One region of the Micromonospora siamensis genome, then DNA from elsewhere that is predicted to be linked to it. Evidence: riboswitches for the same ligand, from Rfam matches in the RefSeq annotation. Region 1 holds a riboswitch; each other region holds the start of a gene.

What was found. Region 1 has a riboswitch for cyclic di-AMP ahead of GA0074704_RS03290 (C40 family peptidase). Riboswitches for the same ligand answer to the same signal wherever they lie in the genome.
Region 2: linked by a shared signal. The riboswitch ahead of GA0074704_RS23935 (coiled-coil domain-containing protein) and the one ahead of GA0074704_RS03290 (C40 family peptidase) in region 1 are both predicted to bind cyclic di-AMP.
Region 3: linked by a shared signal. The riboswitch ahead of GA0074704_RS18500 (LysM peptidoglycan-binding domain-containing protein) and the one ahead of GA0074704_RS03290 (C40 family peptidase) in region 1 are both predicted to bind cyclic di-AMP.
Region 4: linked by a shared signal. The riboswitch ahead of GA0074704_RS05735 (coiled-coil domain-containing protein) and the one ahead of GA0074704_RS03290 (C40 family peptidase) in region 1 are both predicted to bind cyclic di-AMP.

Annotation. Positions count from the first base shown of each region.
Region 1 is NZ_LT607751.1:714,624-718,810, reverse strand. Features, by position in the region: gene GA0074704_RS03305 (zinc metalloprotease) at 1-31, shown strand, start outside; gene GA0074704_RS03300 (pyridoxamine 5'-phosphate oxidase family protein) at 149-700, opposite strand; gene dcd (dCTP deaminase) at 795-1,373, shown strand; gene GA0074704_RS03290 (C40 family peptidase) at 1,404-2,438, opposite strand; cyclic di-AMP (ydaO/yuaA leader) riboswitch at 2,449-2,586, opposite strand; gene GA0074704_RS03285 (N-acetylmuramoyl-L-alanine amidase) at 2,807-4,187, shown strand, end outside.
Region 2 is NZ_LT607751.1:5,270,104-5,274,290, forward strand. Features, by position in the region: gene GA0074704_RS23925 (HelD family protein) at 1-1,188, shown strand, start outside; gene GA0074704_RS23930 (cation diffusion facilitator family transporter) at 1,294-2,208, shown strand; cyclic di-AMP (ydaO/yuaA leader) riboswitch at 2,362-2,493, shown strand; gene GA0074704_RS23935 (coiled-coil domain-containing protein) at 2,498-3,607, shown strand; gene GA0074704_RS23940 (hypothetical protein) at 3,690-4,172, shown strand; gene GA0074704_RS23945 (hypothetical protein) at 4,183-4,187, opposite strand, start outside.
Region 3 is NZ_LT607751.1:3,974,019-3,978,205, forward strand. Features, by position in the region: gene GA0074704_RS18490 (DUF998 domain-containing protein) at 1-159, opposite strand, end outside; gene GA0074704_RS18495 (L,D-transpeptidase family protein) at 392-1,153, shown strand; gene GA0074704_RS18500 (LysM peptidoglycan-binding domain-containing protein) at 1,269-2,006, opposite strand; cyclic di-AMP (ydaO/yuaA leader) riboswitch at 2,007-2,178, opposite strand; gene GA0074704_RS18505 (hypothetical protein) at 2,623-3,717, opposite strand; gene GA0074704_RS18510 (TIR domain-containing protein) at 3,783-4,187, opposite strand, start outside.
Region 4 is NZ_LT607751.1:1,219,248-1,223,434, reverse strand. Features, by position in the region: gene GA0074704_RS05745 (multicopper oxidase family protein) at 1-953, shown strand, start outside; gene GA0074704_RS05740 (YibE/F family protein) at 1,100-2,446, shown strand; cyclic di-AMP (ydaO/yuaA leader) riboswitch at 2,613-2,743, shown strand; gene GA0074704_RS05735 (coiled-coil domain-containing protein) at 2,748-3,767, shown strand; gene GA0074704_RS05730 (carbonic anhydrase) at 3,836-4,187, opposite strand, start outside.

The DNA of each region.
Region 1 (4,187 bases):
CACCGCGTGGAACGCCTACCGCGCGGCCTGACGCGACGCGCCACGGAAAAGGCGCCGGCTCCCATCGGGGGCCGGCGCCTTTCCTTCGCACGCGAAGCCGGCGGCTCGCCTTGCCGAGCGCGTCGCCAGCGGTCGGACCGCGCGCGGGTCAGGCGGCCGGGCGGCGGGTGTCGAAGCCGTGCCGGCCGCGAAGGGCGTCCGTGCCGGGCACCCGCCGGTGTGCGCCGGCGTGGGCGCCCGGGTCGAGCCAGAGCTGCACCGCCGGGCGGAGCGGGGCCCCGAGCGCGGACGTGCCCTGGGCCCGTCGGGTGAGCATGGCGACGTCGACGGTGAACTCGAAGAGCCGCCAGTCGACCTGGGGTGCGGCCCGCCCGGCCCGGGCCACCCGGGCGAGCCGAGCGGGGTCGGTGACCGGCCGGGCGTGGCCGGCCACGTACGCCTCGTCGTCGCTCTCCTCGGCGGGGAACGAGTGCAGCGCGTAGCGGCCGTCACGTTCGAGGTCACGCCGCTTGGGCGAGTCGATGACGAAGCAGAACAGCCCCTCGTCGGTGATCACCGGCGAGACCGGGTGGACGCGGGGACCGCCGTCGGCGCGGACGGTGGCCAGGTAGCCGAAACCGGGACCGTACTGCTGGAGGAGAAGGCGGATCCCGTCGGCGAGTCGGGGCTCGTCGGCGGCGAAAGCGGACCAGGAAGCCATGCCGACAGTCTATCGAACATGCGTTCTAATTCGCAGTCCGACACGCAGGTCACCCACCCCGATCGTGCCCGTGTCGCATCGCTATGGTGGTGCGATGCTGCTCTCCGACCGCGACCTGGTCTCCGAGATCAAGGCGGGCTCGCTCGCGTTGGAGCCGTTCGAGCCCACGCTGGTGCAGCCGTCCAGCATCGACGTACGCCTGGACCGGCTCTTCCGGGTCTTCAACAACCACCTCTACACCCACATCGACCCGTCGGCACAGCAGGACGACCTGACCTCGGCGGTGGAGGTGCCGGACGGCGAGCCGTTCGTGCTGCACCCGGGCGAGTTCGTGCTCGCCTCCACGCTGGAGGTCGTCACCCTCGGCGACCAGTTGGCCGCCCGGCTGGAGGGCAAGTCGAGCCTGGGCCGGCTCGGCCTGCTCACCCACTCGACCGCCGGCTTCATCGACCCGGGCTTCTCCGGCCACGTCACGCTGGAGCTGTCCAACGTGGCGAACCTGCCGATCACGCTCTGGCCGGGCATGAAGATCGGCCAGCTCTGCATCTTCCGGCTCTCGTCGCCGGCCGAGCACCCGTACGGCTCGGCGGTCTACGGCTCCCGCTACCAGGGGCAGCGCGGCCCGACGCCGAGCCGCTCCTGGCAGCAGTGGCGCACCTGGCCGACCCGTTGATCCGGCCGGCCAGGCGCTCCCGCGTGCCCCTCAGGGGCGGCCGTAGCTGTTGACCGGGCCGTCGTCGACGCGCTTCATCTTGATCGGGACGCCGGCCTGGGAGGCGTGCACCACCCAGCCGTTGCCGACGTACATGCCGACGTGGTGCAGGTCGGGGTAGTAGAAGACCAGGTCGCCGGGGCGCAGGTCGGCACGGCTGACCCTGGCCGTCACCTGGCGCTGCTGGCGGGCGTTGTGCGGCAGGCTCACCCCGGCCTTCGCCCAGGCGGCGAGCACCAGGCCGGAGCAGTCGAACGCGTTCGGCCCCTCGGCGCCCCAGACGTACGGCTTGCCGATCTGGGCGCAGGCGAACTTGACCACGGCTCCGGCGTCGCCGCCGGGCCAGGTCGCGGGGCAGGGGGCGGGGCGCAGCGGCCCGCCGCCGCCGTTGCCGTACGTGGTGAGCCGCAGCTTCTGTAGCCGGTCGATCTCGGCGTTGATCTGCCGCTTCTTCGCGGCGAGCTGCGCCTCGGTGCGGGTGAGCTGGGCGACCATCCGGTCCAGTGGCTGTTTCTGCGCGGCCAGTTCGTCGCGGAGCTGGGCGACCGTACGCACCTGGCGCTGCTGGCGGTCGGCGAACCGGTCGAGCAGTTCCAGGCCGTCGACCACCTCGCTGGGGGTACGGCTGGCCAGCAGCGCGTTGACGGCGGAGAGGTTGTCGCCCTTGTACGCCTCGGCGGCGAGGCCGCTGACCTGGTTCATCGCCAGGTCGACCTGGAGCTGGAGCGGTTCGATCCGCCGGGCGAGGGCGTCGGCCTGGCGGCGCTTGACGGCCAGGTCCGCCCGGGTCGCGTTGTGCTGTTCGATGATCGGTTCGAGCCGGTTCCAGTCCCGGTCGATCTGCTGCTCGATCTCGGTGACCGACGGCTCGGCGTGGGCCACCGTGGCGCCACCGGTCAGGACGACGGCGACGCCGGCCAGGGCGGCGAGTGCGGTGGTGAAGCGGGACCAGCGTGGGCGCGGCGCAGCCGCCGGATGGCCGGGGACCGGCCGGGCCGACGGCGGCCGCGGGGCATGGTGTGCCACCGGGAGACGTACTCCTTCACGTCGACCGCCTACCGGGTTAGCTGACGGGTTCGGGCGGGAAGGGGTCGCCCTACCGCAGTGGCTGCGGATTCACCCCGGCGTACCTGGGTCCCCGGCTCGCCCGCGGGCGACTCGGCGGTGTCGGACCGCCACCGCCCGGGTTGGGCGATGCGCACCGGTCGACGACTCATCAGATTAGGGATCGTCGTTGTCCGTCCGCAACCCGCCCCGCCGCCAGATGCGGCAACCCGGCCGCCAACTGCCGAAGCTTTTTTTCGTAGACACCCATATTCCTGCAAGGTATTGACCGGAACCCATGCAGCGGCGAGGGTGAGGGAGCAGGCAACCATCGGCGATCAGGAGGTTCGATGCACCTCTCATCCGGCCCGACACGGAGACGGCTGCTGCTGGCGGCCACCGCCGCCGCGGCCAGCGTCCTCGTGGCCGGCGGCCCCACCACCGCCGCACCCCGCACCGACGCGGCCGCCGAACCCGGCGACCGGCAGCAGCAGTACGCCGCGGCAGCGGCCGAGTACGGCGTCCCGGAGACCGTCCTGCTCGGCGTCTCCTACCTGGAGTCCCGGTGGGACACCCACGCCGGGCAACCGAGCACCAGCGGCGGCTACGGCCCGATGCACCTCACCGACGCCGAGCAGGTCGCGTCGACCCCGTCCAGCGCCCACGTGGACACCGACGAGGACCCGCGCGGCGACGACTCCCGCCCGCTCACCCTGGACCCGGCCGTCGCCGCCGCACCCGCCGGCGACGCGCTGCCCCGGGCGTCCCTGCAGACCGTCGACGCCGCCGCCGCGCTCACCGGCCTCCCCGTGGAGGTCCTGCGCACCGACGCGAGCGCCAACATCCGCGGTGGCGCGGCGCTGCTCGCGTCGTACCAGAAGGAGCTGGGCGGGCCGGTCGGCGCCGGCGGCGACCCCGCGGCCTGGTACGCCGCGGTGGCCCGGTACTCCGGCGCGGACACCGAGGACGCCGCGGCGGCCTTCGCCGACGAGGTGTACGACCAGATCGGCCTCGGTGCGGCCCGGACCACCGACGACGGTCAGCGGGTCGACCTCGCCGCCACCGCCGTCACGCCGGACGAGTCGGGGCTGCACCGGCTGGGGCTGCGCCGCGCCGAGCGGCCGGACGGTCTGGAGTGCCCGGTCCGGCTGGCCTGCGAGTGGGTCCCCGCGCCCTACGGGCAGTACGGGCCGGCCGCGGGCGACTACGGCAACCACGACATCGGCAACCGGCCGTCCCAGCAGAAGATCGAGTACATCGTCATCCACGACACCGAGGGCTACTTCGGCCCGAGCGTGAAGCTGGTCCAGACGGTGACCTACCTCGGCTGGCACTACACGCTGCGCTCGGTCGACGGCTACGTCGCCCAGCACATCAAGGCCAAGGACGTCGGCTGGCACGCCGGCAACTGGTACGTCAACGCCAAGTCCATCGGCATCGAGCACGAGGGCTTCGCCGGGCACGGCACCTGGTACACCGAGGCGATGTACCGGACGTCGGCCAAGCTGGTCCGGCACCTGGCGCTGCGTTTCCAGATCCCGCTGGACCGCCAGCACATCATCGGCCACGACAACGTCCCCGGCACCACCGCCGGCACGGTACGCGGCATGCACTGGGACCCGGGGCCGTACTGGGACTGGTCGCACTACTTCGACCTGATGAAGGCGCCGTTCCGCTCGACCGGCACCCCGCACACCGGCCTCGTCACCATCGACCCGGACTTCGCCACCA
Region 2 (4,187 bases), 1.7 Mb from region 1:
CGCCTGCTCTACCAGGGCCAGTTGCTGCGGTTGGAGCGCCGGGAGCTGGACGGCATCCGGGACCGGACGCTGTCCCGGGGGGCCCGCCGCAACGAGGTGCGCCGGGCCGCCTTCGACGCGGTGCTGGCCGCGCTCTTCGCGCAGGCCCGCCGGCTGGCCGTGCCGCGCCTGCCGGAGCAGCCCGTCTTCGAGGACGAGATCATCGAGCGGCCGGAGTTCCGGGAGTTCCTCAAGGCGTGGTGGCCCCGGTTGCACCCCCGGCACGTGCTGGGCTGGCTGGCCCGCCCGGATCGGCTGCGCCGGTACGCCGGCGGCGTGCTGTCCCGCTCGGAGACGGAACTGCTGGTCGGGGCGTACCGGACGCTGGACACCGAGGGACTCACGGTGGCCGACGTGGCGCTGCTGGACGAGCTGGACGCGCTGCTCGGCACGCCGGTGCGCCGCGCCCGGCCGAAGCGCGACCCGTACCAGCTGGCCGGTGGGGTCCGCGAGCTGAGCACCTTCGCCGATCGGCAGCGGGCCGCCCGGGAGGCGGCCCGGGAGCGGCCGGAGGACTACCGCGACTTCGCCCACGTGGTGGTCGACGAGTCGCAGGACGTCTCGCCGATGCAGTGGCGGATGGTGGGCCGGCGGGGCCGGCTGGCGTCCTGGACGGTGGTCGGTGATCCGGCGCAGACGGCCTGGGCGGGCGACCCGGACGAGCTGGACCGGGCCCGGGACCAGGCGTTGGGGCGGCGCCGCCGGCACCGGTTCACGCTGACCACCAACTACCGGAACTCGGCGGAGATCTTCGCGGTGGCGGCGGCGGAGATCCGCCGGCTGCACCCGGACCTCGCGCTGCCCACCGCGGTGCGCTCCACCGGCGTGGACCCGGTGCAGCGTTCGGTGCCGGCGGCGCAGCTGCCGGCGGCGACCGTCGAGGCGGTCGCCGCGCTGCTGGGCGAGGTGGAGGGGACGGTGGGCGTGATCGCGCCGGTGCCGCGCCGCGACGAGGTCGCCGGCTGGCTGGCCGGGGTCACCGACCCGCGGTTGCAGGTGGTGAACAGCCTCCAGTCCAAGGGCATGGAGTACGACGGGGTGGTGCTGGTCGCGCCGGGCGAGATCCGGGCCGAGCCGTCCGGGGTACGCACGCTCTACGTCGCGCTGTCCCGGGCCACCCAGCGGCTGACCGTGCTCGACGCGTCCTGACGGGCCGGGTGAGCACCTCGGTCGGGCACCCGACCCGTCAGTTGCACATATTGCAATGTGAACATAGATTGGGCTGGGTTCGCGGCTAGGACGGAGGGTGTGGGCGTGGGCGCAGGTCATGACCACCAGGGCGCGGTCAGCAACGCCGCGCAGCGCCACCGCGGCCGGCTCTGGGCCGCCTTCGGCCTGCTCACCGCGCTGATGCTGGTGGAGGCGGTGGCGGCCTTCGCGACCGGCTCGCTGGCCCTGCTCTCCGACGCCGGGCACATGTTCACCGACGTCCTCGGCATCGGCATGGCCCTGGCCGCGATCACCGCGACCCGGCGGGCCACCGACGATCCGCAGCGCACCTTCGGCCTCTACCGGCTGGAGGTGCTGGCCGCGCTGGCCAACGCCGTGCTGCTCTTCGGGGTCGCGCTCTACGTCCTGGTCGAGGCGGTCCGCCGCTTCGGTGACCCACCGCAGGTGCTGGCCGCGCCGATGCTCGCGGTGGCCGTGGCCGGCCTGCTCGCCAACCTGGTCGCCTTCGCCCTGCTGCGCCCCGGCGCCCAGGAGAGCATCAACCTGCGCGGGGCGTACCTGGAGGTGCTCGGGGACCTGCTCGGCTCGCTCGGCGTGATCGCCGCGGCGCTGCTGATCGCGCTGACCGGCTGGTGGTGGGCCGACCCGGTGGTGGCGATCGCGATCGGCGTGTTCATCCTGCCCCGCACCTGGCGGCTGGGGCGGGCCGCCGTGCGGATCCTGGTCCAGGCCGCCCCGGACCACCTCCAGGTGACCGCCGTGCACGACCGGCTGACCGCGGTGCCCGGTGTCGCCGAGGTGCACGACCTGCACGTCTGGACGCTCACCTCCGGCATGGACGTCGCCTCGGCGCACCTGACCATGGTGCCCGGCGCGGAGGTGGGTACGGTGCTGCGGGCCGCCCGGGTGGCGCTGCACGAGGACTTCCGGATCGACCACGCGACGTTGCAGGTCGAACCCGGAGCGTCAGCCGGCGCCTGCGGGTCGATCGAGTGGTGATTAGCACAGGCTTAATTCTTTCCGGCTATCGTGGTCTTATGCCCCATTTGCAACTCTTGCCCCGCGCGTTGCGGGGAGCCGCGCCGCATGCGGCCGTCGCCGCGCCGGTAGGCTCGGCCACGGCCACCGCCGGGCGGCGCCCTCCGGCGCCTGCGGCGGCCGCCGCCTAATCGCCCGCCATGGCGAGCCGGGGAACCACGTCCGTGGGGTGCATCCGCGTCAGCGGTAGGGATCTTCCGTCCCGAACCCGTCAGCTAACCCGGTCGGCGGCTGACGGAAGGACATGTGCATGCCAGTAGTGGGCCCCGTACGACGTACCGCCGCCCGGGTGGCGGCCCTGATGGTGACGACGCTCGCCCTCGGCACCGGCGTCGGCCCGGTCACCCCCGCCCTCGCCGCGCCCGCCGTCGGCCCGCTCGCCGCCGCCAAGGCGCCCAACGGCGACGACGAGGGCGGCACCGAGAAGCTGCGCGAACAACTCGACGCCGCCAGCAAGGGCTGGATCGACGCCCGGACCGCGCTGGCCCGCTCCACCAAACGGCAGAAGGACCTCGCGACCCAGCTCAAGACCATCGAGGGCGAGCTGGGCGTCCGCGACGCCAAGGTCGGCGAGATCGCCGGGGTGGCGTACCGGACCGGCCGGCTCGGCACGGCCGCGGTGCTGCTCAACAGCGGCAGCCCCGACGCGTTCATGGAACGCGCCGCCACGCTCGACCAGGTGGCCGCCAACGAGGACCGGGCGCTGCGCGGACTGCTCGACACCCGGGACCGGGCCAACCGCACCAAGGTCGCCCTGGACGGCGAGATCGTCGAGCAGCGCAAGCAGGTGCTGGTGATGGCCAAGCGCAAGCAGCAGGCCGAGGAGGCCCTGGAGGTCGCCGCGGCCGAGGCCAAGCGGGAGGCCGCCGCCGCGCGGCGCAGCAGCTCCTCCGGCGGCGGCGACGGCACCGGCGGCACCTCCTCCGCCAACGCCGATCCGGCCCCCCGCAACTCCGACGGCTCGTGGCCGCCCGAGTCCTGCAGCATCGACGACCCCACCCCGGCCAGCGGCTGCATCACCCCGCGCACCCTGCACGCCCTGGAGCAGGCCAAGGCCGCCGGCTTCACCCGGTACGTCTCCTGCCACCGCCCCAGCGGATCCGGCGAGCACCCCAAGGGTCGGGCCTGCGACTTCGCCGCCGAGAAGGGCGGCTTCGGCGGCGACGCCACCGGCGGGGACAAGACGTACGGCGACAACCTGGCCGCCTACTTCATCCGCAACGCCGACCGGCTCGCCGTGCTCTACGTGATCTGGTACCGGCAGATCTGGCTGCCCAGCAGCGGGTGGAAGTCGTACAGCGGGGCCGGTGGGGACCCGTCCAGCGACCACACCAACCACGTGCACCTGTCGGTCTACTGACCGGTCTACGCTCCGGGACGTACGCCGGATGTCGCCGCCCGGGCCACGACGTGGCGGGCCCGGGCGGCGAGCATCGGGAAGCATGAGCCGACTCTCCCCCGCCGGGCGCAAGGCCCTGCTCACCCTGCACCTGGTCACCTCGCTGGGTTGGCTCGGCGCGGACCTGGTGCTGCTCACCCTCGGCCTCGCCGGCTGGCGCGGCGCCGAGCCCACAGTGGTCTATCCGGCGGCCGGACTCCTGGTCACCTACCTCTTCGCCCCGCTGAGCGTGCTGGTCTGGCTGGTCGGCGTGGCCAGTGCCGTGCTCACCCCGTGGGGGCTGCTGCGCTGGCGGTGGGTGCTGGTCAAGCTGGTGCTCACCACGGTCATGCTGGGGCTGGTCCTGCTGCTGCTCACCCCGCGACTGCGGGCGGTCGGCGCGGCGGCGCCGCACCTCGACGGCCATGATCGGGCCGACCTGATCGTCCCGCCGGCGATCTCCACCAGCCTGCTGCTGGTCGCCACGGCCGTCTCGACCTACAAGCCGTGGGGCCGGCGGCGACCGGCGGCCCGGCGACGGAGCTGACCGTCGCGGGTCAGC
Region 3 (4,187 bases), 3.0 Mb from region 1:
GGTGCGGTGGTAGGCGCTGATCGAGTCGAGCACCGTGAACCGGCCGGTGAGCAGCGCGTCGCCGGCCACCAGCACGAACGGCAGGGCGATGCCGAGGACGCCGATGCCGAGGCGCAGCCGGCGTACGGTCAGCGCGTCCTGCGAAGGGATGACGGCCATCCGACCGACTCCTTCCCCACGGGCACCGGACACGGTTGCGCCGGCTCGTTCCACGATACGTCCGCCGCAGGTCACCGGTCACGTACGCGGAGTCACCCGACTGTGGCGGGAGATCACCGGAACCGGCGGACGGGACATCATGGATTGCTCGGCGGGACTACCGTGGACCCAGCTCCGCTCGTCCGCCCGGACCGCCGTCCGGGGGCGTCCACCAGCGGGTAAGGAGATCACCATGTCACCCCCCACCAGTCGTGTCCGCCGCGCCGCGGCTCTGGTCGCGCTCGCGACCACCGGCGGCCTGCTGCTGCCCGTCTCGACCGCCCAGGCCGCGCCCCGGCAGCAGGCGCCGGTCGTCACGCAGGTGGCCACCCAGGTCACCACCGAGCTCGGGGCGACCGCCACCGCCCGGTACGCGCTCGCCACGACGCAGCCCACGCTCCGGCAGGGCTCCCGCGGTGCCGCGGTGACCACGCTGCAGCGGCGGTTGGCGGCCCTGCACTACGACCTCGGCACGATCGACGGCGACTTCGGGCCGTCGACGTTCCACGCGGTCGTCGCGTTCCAGAAGGTCAACGGGCTCTCCCGGGACGGCATCGTCGGCCCGAACACCTGGGCCAAGCTCAGCAGCCCGGTGATCCCGAAGCCGCGGTACCGGCACTCAGGGCTGTCGCTGGAGGCCAACCTGAGCCGGCAGGTGCTCTACCTGGCCCGTGACGGGCAGGTGATCCGGATCCTGGACGCCTCCAGCGGCAAGGCGAGCACCCCGACCGTGCGGGGCAACTTCTCGATCACCCGCCGGATCGACGGCTGGCGGCAGAGCGACCTCGGCATGCTGTGGAAGCCCAACTACTTCTACCGCGGGTACGCCGTCCACGGCGCCACCTCGGTGCCGAACTACCCGGCCAGCCACGGCTGCGTGCGGGTGACCATCCCGGCGATGAACCGGCTCTGGGGCACCATCAAGGTCGGCCTGCCGGTGCACGTGTACGCCTGACACCGCGACGCGACGAACGCCCGGCCGGGAACCCCGGCCGGGCGTTCGTCGTTGCTGCCACCGGACACCGCCTGACGGTGGTGTCCGACCTCGGACCGCTCGGGTCCGAGCAGGATCAGAGGCTGAGCCGCTGACCCGGGAAGATCAGGTTCGGGCTGTCGCCGACGACGCGCTTGTTGCGCTCGTACAGCGCCTCCCAGCCACCCGCCAGGTCGCGGGCGTCCGCGATCAGCGAGAGGGTGTCACCCGACTGCACCACGTAGGTGTCGCCGCTCGACGCCGACCGGGTCTGGCGGGTCTCGCGCCGCTCGGTGCCGCGCGAGGCACGCTGCTCGCCACGGTCCTCGCGGGAGGACTTCGCCTCGGAACGCCGCTCGGACTTACGCTCCGACCGGTCCTGGGACTTCCGCTCCGAGCGCTGCTCGGACTTGCGCTCCGACCGGTCCTCCGACTTGGTCGAGTAGCTCTTCGTCGAGCCACCCTTCTTGCCGCAGACCGGCCAGGCACCGATGCCCTGACCGTCCAGCACCTTCTCGGCGATGGCGATCTGCTCGCTGCGGCTGGCCAGGTCGGCCCGCGCGGCGTACTTCTGACCGCCGTACCCGTTCCAGGTGCTCCGGGTGAACTGCAGGCCTCCGTAGAAGCCGTTCCCGGTGTTGATGTGCCAGTTGCCACCGGACTCGCAGGCGGCGACGGCGTCCCAGTTGACACTGGACGCCTGCGCCGCGGTCGCCGGACCGAACAGCGCCATGGCGCCGGTGACGGCACCGGCGGCCAGCGTGCCGACGGCGACGCGGCCGGTGATCTGACGCGTACGGGCCCGACGGTGACGGGCCTGGTAATCAGTTGCCATCTGTCGTTTCCTCCACGCCGACGAGGTGAGCTGTCGGGTTCGGGCCGAGGAGCCCGGCCGCACTGGGCGGCTTCACCCCGAGGTGTCATGCACCGAGGAACGTGTGGGTCCCCCGCTCTCTGCCTGAGGTCCAGGTACCACGGGCGGCGGCAGGATTAGGCGTTACCGTCCGTGGTGTCCGCGAGGAGCGGACGGATTCGACGCTAGGAGCGGTTGGTGCCGATTGCCCACTTCTTGTGAAGTTCTTCACCCGGACGGGCGATCGGGAGTTTTTCTCGCCGTGGCCTGGTTCGGTCGGTGGATCCGACCGCGCAACGTCCCACCAGGACACCCGGAAAAGCGCATCTGAACTGGGAAAATGCCGGAGCGCGAGGACCGTTGTGGACGGCGGCGAGGAGGGCCACGACCCCGCCCGGCGGGCCGGGAAGGTCTGCGGCGAACCAGCCGAGCGGGGCGGTCCGCACCGGACCTTCGGCGACCGTCGGTGACCGTTCATCGACGGCCGGCGGGACCTTCGACAACGATCGGACGACCCATTGTCCTCACCCGCGGTAACGTCACGAATACGCAGCGTCCACCCGGGACCTGTCACCGTCGGGCCGGCGACACCGCCCGGTCAAGGGTGGCCGGGCACGCCGGCGGCATCGGGCCAGAGCCGAGCGAGCGCCTCGGCCGGATACGGCGTCGTCTTCGGACCGTTCACCAGCCCGGCGTAGAAGTCGTTCATCCGCTCGGCGAGCGGGCCGAAGCGGTGGATGATCCGGGCGGCTCGCTCCGAGCGTTCCGCCGCCGGGTCACCGGCCACCACGGCGCGGATCGCCGCCGCCCGCTCCTCCCCCGGCCGCAACCCGGCCACCAGCCAGTTGACCAGGTACCGGGCCGTGTCGTAGCGGTCGAAGTCGCGGTGCGCCGCAAGGAACCTCCGCTCGTCGGCACAGAGGTCGAACGACGGGTGCAGGGCCAGCCCGAAGTCGGCGACGTAGACGCCCTCGCCGTCGGTCAGGACGTTGAGCGGGTGGGCGTCGAAGTGCACCATTCCCCGCGTACGCATCTCGGCCACCGCCGCCGCCCAGCCGGCGGCGACCCGCTCGATCGCGGCGTCCGCGACCGTGCCGCCCGCACCGACCCGCGCGGTCAGCCACTCGTGCACCGTGTACGGCAGGTGCTCCATGACGAGCACCAGCCGGGCCCGCGCCTCGGCGAGCTGCCGCAGCCGTTCGGCGACGGCCGCCGAGCCGCCCCAGTAGCGCACGGAACGGTCGAGCTCCGCCGGCACCGGCGGGGACGCCTCGGCGGGCAGCTCCCGCCAGTGGTACAGCAGCGGGAAGGCGCTCGCCTCGCCGGCCAGCACCCAACCGGTGGTCAGCGTGTGCGTCGCCAGCTCCCGCCAGGCGCCGAAGCCGGTGGAGCCGACCCCGTACTGGTAGTACAGCGGCAGCCCGAAGACGTTCGCGGTGGACCCGCGGTGAACGGCCTGCCGCTCCAGATCGGTCAGCGGCACCTGCTTGACGAAGACCGCGACGCCGTCGACGGTCGACCGTGCGGTGCGACCGCCGATGCCCGTACCCAGCGGGGTGGCCGCGTCGATCAGCCGCTCGAACCGGGCGTCGTCGAGCGCGGACAGCGCGGCCGACAGGCGGTGGTGGCGTGCGGCACGGGCGGCCACGTCCGACGGACCGGCGGCGCCCGTCACCCCGCCGTCCCCCCGCACCCGGGCGATCATGCCAGCCCGCTGAGGGCCGCGCTGTCCCCCCGAACGCCCGATCGGGCCAGATGTCAGGGCGTCGGGCTGGCGGCGTTCGGAGCGAGACCGCCGGTGGCCACCGCGGGCACCCGCCGGCCGGCCGGGCCGTCGGGCAGCAGGGTGGCCACCTCGGCGACCAGGCCGTCGAGGTCGTCGCCGACGGTCTGCGAGCACACCCGCAGGCTGCGCCGGTCGGTCAGGGCCCGGATGTCCTCGGGCAGCGCCTGCGGGTCGGGCAGCGGCGTGTCGCCCAGCAGCACCGGGATCACCGCGATCTCCCGCCGCAGCGCCCGACGGATCTCCCGCCGCACGTAGTCGCGGGGGTTGTCCAGCAGGCGGCGGCCCTGGTCGTCGGTGACGGTGAGCCAGTACGGGCCGATCAGCACCAGCAGGACGCGGCTGTCCTGGAGCCGGTGCCACAGCTCCGGCGGGAACGC
Region 4 (4,187 bases), 500 kb from region 1:
CCGGCCTGGTCGGCGCGCTCGTCGTCGAGGACGAACCGGCCGCGGCGGTGGCCGAACGGCTGCTGGTGGTCACCGACACCAGCCTCGACGGGTCCGGCCGGGTCCGCGCCCCCGACCCGATGGCCGCGTCCACCGGGCGCCTGGGCGAACTGGTGCTGGTCAACGGCGAGCACCAGCCGGTGATCGACGTCCGGACCGGCGCGGTGGAACGCTGGCGGATCGTGAACGCCTGCGCGGGTCGGGTGCTCCGGCTGGACCTGGCCGGCCCGGCGGTCGACCGGCTGGCGTTCGACGGCTGGTACCTGCCCGCCACCGCCGCCGACCAGCCCCTGGTGCTGGCCCCGGGCAACCGCGCCGACCTGTGGCTACGCACCGGCACGGCCGGCCGGTACCCGCTGCTTTCGGCGGCCGGCCTCCGCGCGAACGGCGGCATGGGGATGGGCATGGGCATGGGCATGGGCGCGGCCGGCGACGGCCCGGTCACCCTGGCCACCGTGGCGGTGACCGGCCCGCCCACCGAGCCGCCGGCGGCGCCGGTCCGACCCGACCCGGCACCCCCGCTGCCCGGCCCGGTGACCCGACGACGGCGGCTCACCCTCGGCAGCGCGATGGGTCCGGGCGGGATGCGTTGGACCGTGGACGGCCGCGGGTTCGACCCGGACCGCGACGACCAGGTCGTGCCGCTGGGCAGCGTCGAGGAGTGGACGGTGCTGAACGGGACCGGCCAGGACCACCCGTTCCACCTGCACACCCGCCCGTTCCAGGTCATGGCCGACAGCACCGGCGCACCGCCGGTCGCGGTCCGGCAGGACGTGGTGACCGTGCCGGCGGGCGGCTGGGTACGGCTGCGGATCGCCTTCACCGACCTGCCCGGGCGCAGCGTCTACCACTGCCACACCCTCGACCACGAGGACGGCGGCATGATGGGCACCGTCCGGGTCGTCGAGAGCTGACCCGGACGGTGCCCGGCCGGCCTGGCTACCATTCCGGGCGATGCCGCGCCGTTGCGCGCCCGACTCCCCGCCGCTGCGCCGAGGCGCGGTGAACCGGCCGACGCGCTCAGCCGTATCCCGTTCGGAGAACGTCAGGAGAATCCGCCATGGGCGCCGACCACGGTCACCCCGCTCCGCCCGCGCCACCCCGGGTGCGGCGGATCCTCGTCGCGACCGTGGTGCCGCTCTTCGTCCTCACCGTGGTCGCCGCGGTGGCGCTCTGGCCCCGGAGCACCCCGGACCGCGACCCCGGCTCCGACGTGCCCCGCCACCACGGCACGGCGGTCCGGGTGGTCTCGCAGGAGTGCCCTCCGGCACCGGAGACCCCGGAGGGCGGCCCGACCGGGCGGGACGGACCGTGCGGCACGGTCACCGTACGCGTGGAGCAGGGCCCGGACGCCGGCCGTGAGGTCGAGACCCCGCTGCCGGCCGGGCCGGGCGCCCCGGAGGTGGCCGCGGGCGACGAGATCGTCCTGGTGAAGCTCGCCGATCCGGCGGACCCGTCGGAGAGCAGCTACCAGATCGCCGAGCACCAGCGCGGAGCGCCGCTGGTCTGGCTGGTGGTGGTCTTCGCCGCCGCCATCGTCGCGTTCGGCCGGTGGCGCGGGCTGGCCGCGCTCGGCGGCCTGGCCGCGAGCTTCGCCGTCCTGCTCGGCTTCGTGCTGCCCGGGATCAGCGCTGGCCGCTCGCCGCTGCTGGTCGCCGTCACCGGCTCCGCCCTGATCATGTTCGTGGTGCTGTACCTCACCCACGGGGTCACCGCGCAGACCTCGGTGGCGGTGCTGGGCACCCTGGGCAGCCTGGTGCTCACCGGCGTACTCGGGACGCTGGCCACCGCCGCCACCCACCTGACCGGGTACGGCAGCGAGGACGCCACCACGCTGTCGATGTTCCAGCAGGACGTCGACCTGCACGGCCTGCTGCTGGCCGGCATCGTGATCGGCTCGCTCGGCGTGCTCGACGACGTGACCGTCACCCAGGCGGCGACCGTCACCGAGCTGGCGCACGCCAACCCCGGGCTGTCCCGCCGCCAGCTCTACCGGGCGGCCACCCGGGTCGGCCGGGCGCACATCGCCTCCACCGTCAACACCATCGTGCTGGCGTACGCGGGCGCCTCGCTGCCGTTGCTGCTCCTGCTGGTCGCCGACTCCCGCCCGGTCGGCCAGATCCTGACCAGCGAGTTCATGGCCCAGGAGATCGTCCGCAGCGCGGTGGCGACGCTGGGGCTGATCGCGGCGGTGCCGCTCACCACCGGCCTGGCCGCCCTGGTGACCACCGCCGGCCGGGACACCGACGACCCGGTGGACCCCGCACCGGCCGCCGCTGCCGGGTCCCGCCGGCCGGCCGCCGACCGGGCGGTCGCGCTGGAGGCGCTGAGCGCGCCGCGCACCCCCACCGCCCCGGCCCCCGCCCGGTGGCCCGATCCGGAGAGGAGTACGGACGACGCATGGTGACACTGCACAGCGTGACCGATCACGCCACCACCGTTGATAAACGTGTCACTGGTTACCGATGGCTACTGCGAAATAACGGTTTTGGTCGGGTTCCGGACGTAGCTCGCATGCCCGGCTCTCGGGTAACCTCGCTGCCGGTCACCGCCGAAGGCGCGCTGCGGCGCCTGCGGTGCCACCGCCCAATCGCCGTACGGCGAGCCGGGGAACCAGGTTTCTGGGGTGAAGCCGCGCGAGCGGCCGGGGCAACTTCCGTCCCGAATCCGTCAGCTAACCCGGTCGGCGGTCGAGGGAAGGGAACACTGTGACGGCACCCCTGCGCCGCTGGCTGACACCGGTGGTGGCCGTGCTCACCGCACTCAGCATCGTCACCGGTCCGCTGCCGGCGACGGCCGCACCGTCCAACCCGAAGCCCTCCGGGCACGAGGAGGACGACGACCCACCGCTGCTCAACGACGTGCTGGAGCAGACCAACCGGGGCTACTTCCAGGCCAAGGCCAAGCTGGCCAAGTCCAAGAAGCGGCAGCTCGCGCTCGCCCTCGAGGTCCGTCGGGCACAGAACGAGCTGGACCGGCTCACCCCGCAGGTCGGCCAGATCGCCGCGGCCTCCTACCGGACCGGCCGGATCGGCGCGGTCGCCGTCCTGCTGGAGAGCAACACCCCCGACTCGTTCGTCAAGCGGGCCGCCGTCCTCGACGAGATCAACATGGTCAACGAGCAGAAGCTCGCCGAGGTGACCGAGGCCAAGCGCAAGGCCGAGGAGGCCAAGCTCAGCCTCGACGCCGAGGTCCGCGAGCAGCAACGGCAGACGAACATCATCGCCAAGCGCCGCAGCGAGGCGGAGAAGTCGCTGGAGCTGGTCGGCGGCGAGGGCTTCACCGGTGGCCTGGTCTCCGAGACCTCACCGGTCGCCCGGATCGCCCCCGGCCGCAGCTCCGACGGGGAGTGGCGCCGCGAGTCGTGCAGCGAGAACGACCCGACCACCTCGGGCTGCATCACGCCGCGGACGCTGCACATGTACAAGGAGGTCAAGCGGGCCGGCTTCGACCGCTTCGTCGGCTGCTACCGCCCCGGTGGGCCGTGGGAGCATCCGAAGGGCCGGGCCTGCGACTGGTCGTTGCAGAACAGCGGGTTCAGTCCGTGGCACAACGACGACACCCGCACGTACGGCAACAACCTCGCCGCGTTCCTGCTGCGCAACGCGGACCGGCTCGGCATCTACTACGTGATCTGGAACCGGCAGATCTGGTTCCCGGCCACCGGCTGGAAGTCGTACAGCGGCCCGTCCAACCACACCGACCACGTGCACGTCTCGCTGTTGTAGCGCGCGTGCCGCGTACCACCGGGCCGTCCCGCCTTCGCGGGGCGGCCCGCGTCGTTCCCGGGCCGGTGTCAGCCCGTCGGCTGGCCGACCGGGCCGGCCTGGGCGGGCACCGCGGCCGTCCCGCCGGTCCCCACCTCGGCCACCGTGCGCGCCTCACCGGCGCTCAGCCGGTACGACATGCCGACCACCGCGCACCGGCCGGCTGCCACCGCCTCGGCCAGGGTGGCGGAGTTCGTCAGCAGGGCCTGCACGGTCTGCGCGATGTGGATGTCGACGATCTCGTCGATCTCCTCGACGCCCTCGGCCTCGGCCCGCCGCAGGCTGGGCAGCACGGCGTCCACCACCGCGCCCAGGTGCCCGGGCGGCGGGGTGCCGGTGGCGACGGCCTGCCGGGCGGCCTGCACGGCCCCGCAGGAGTCG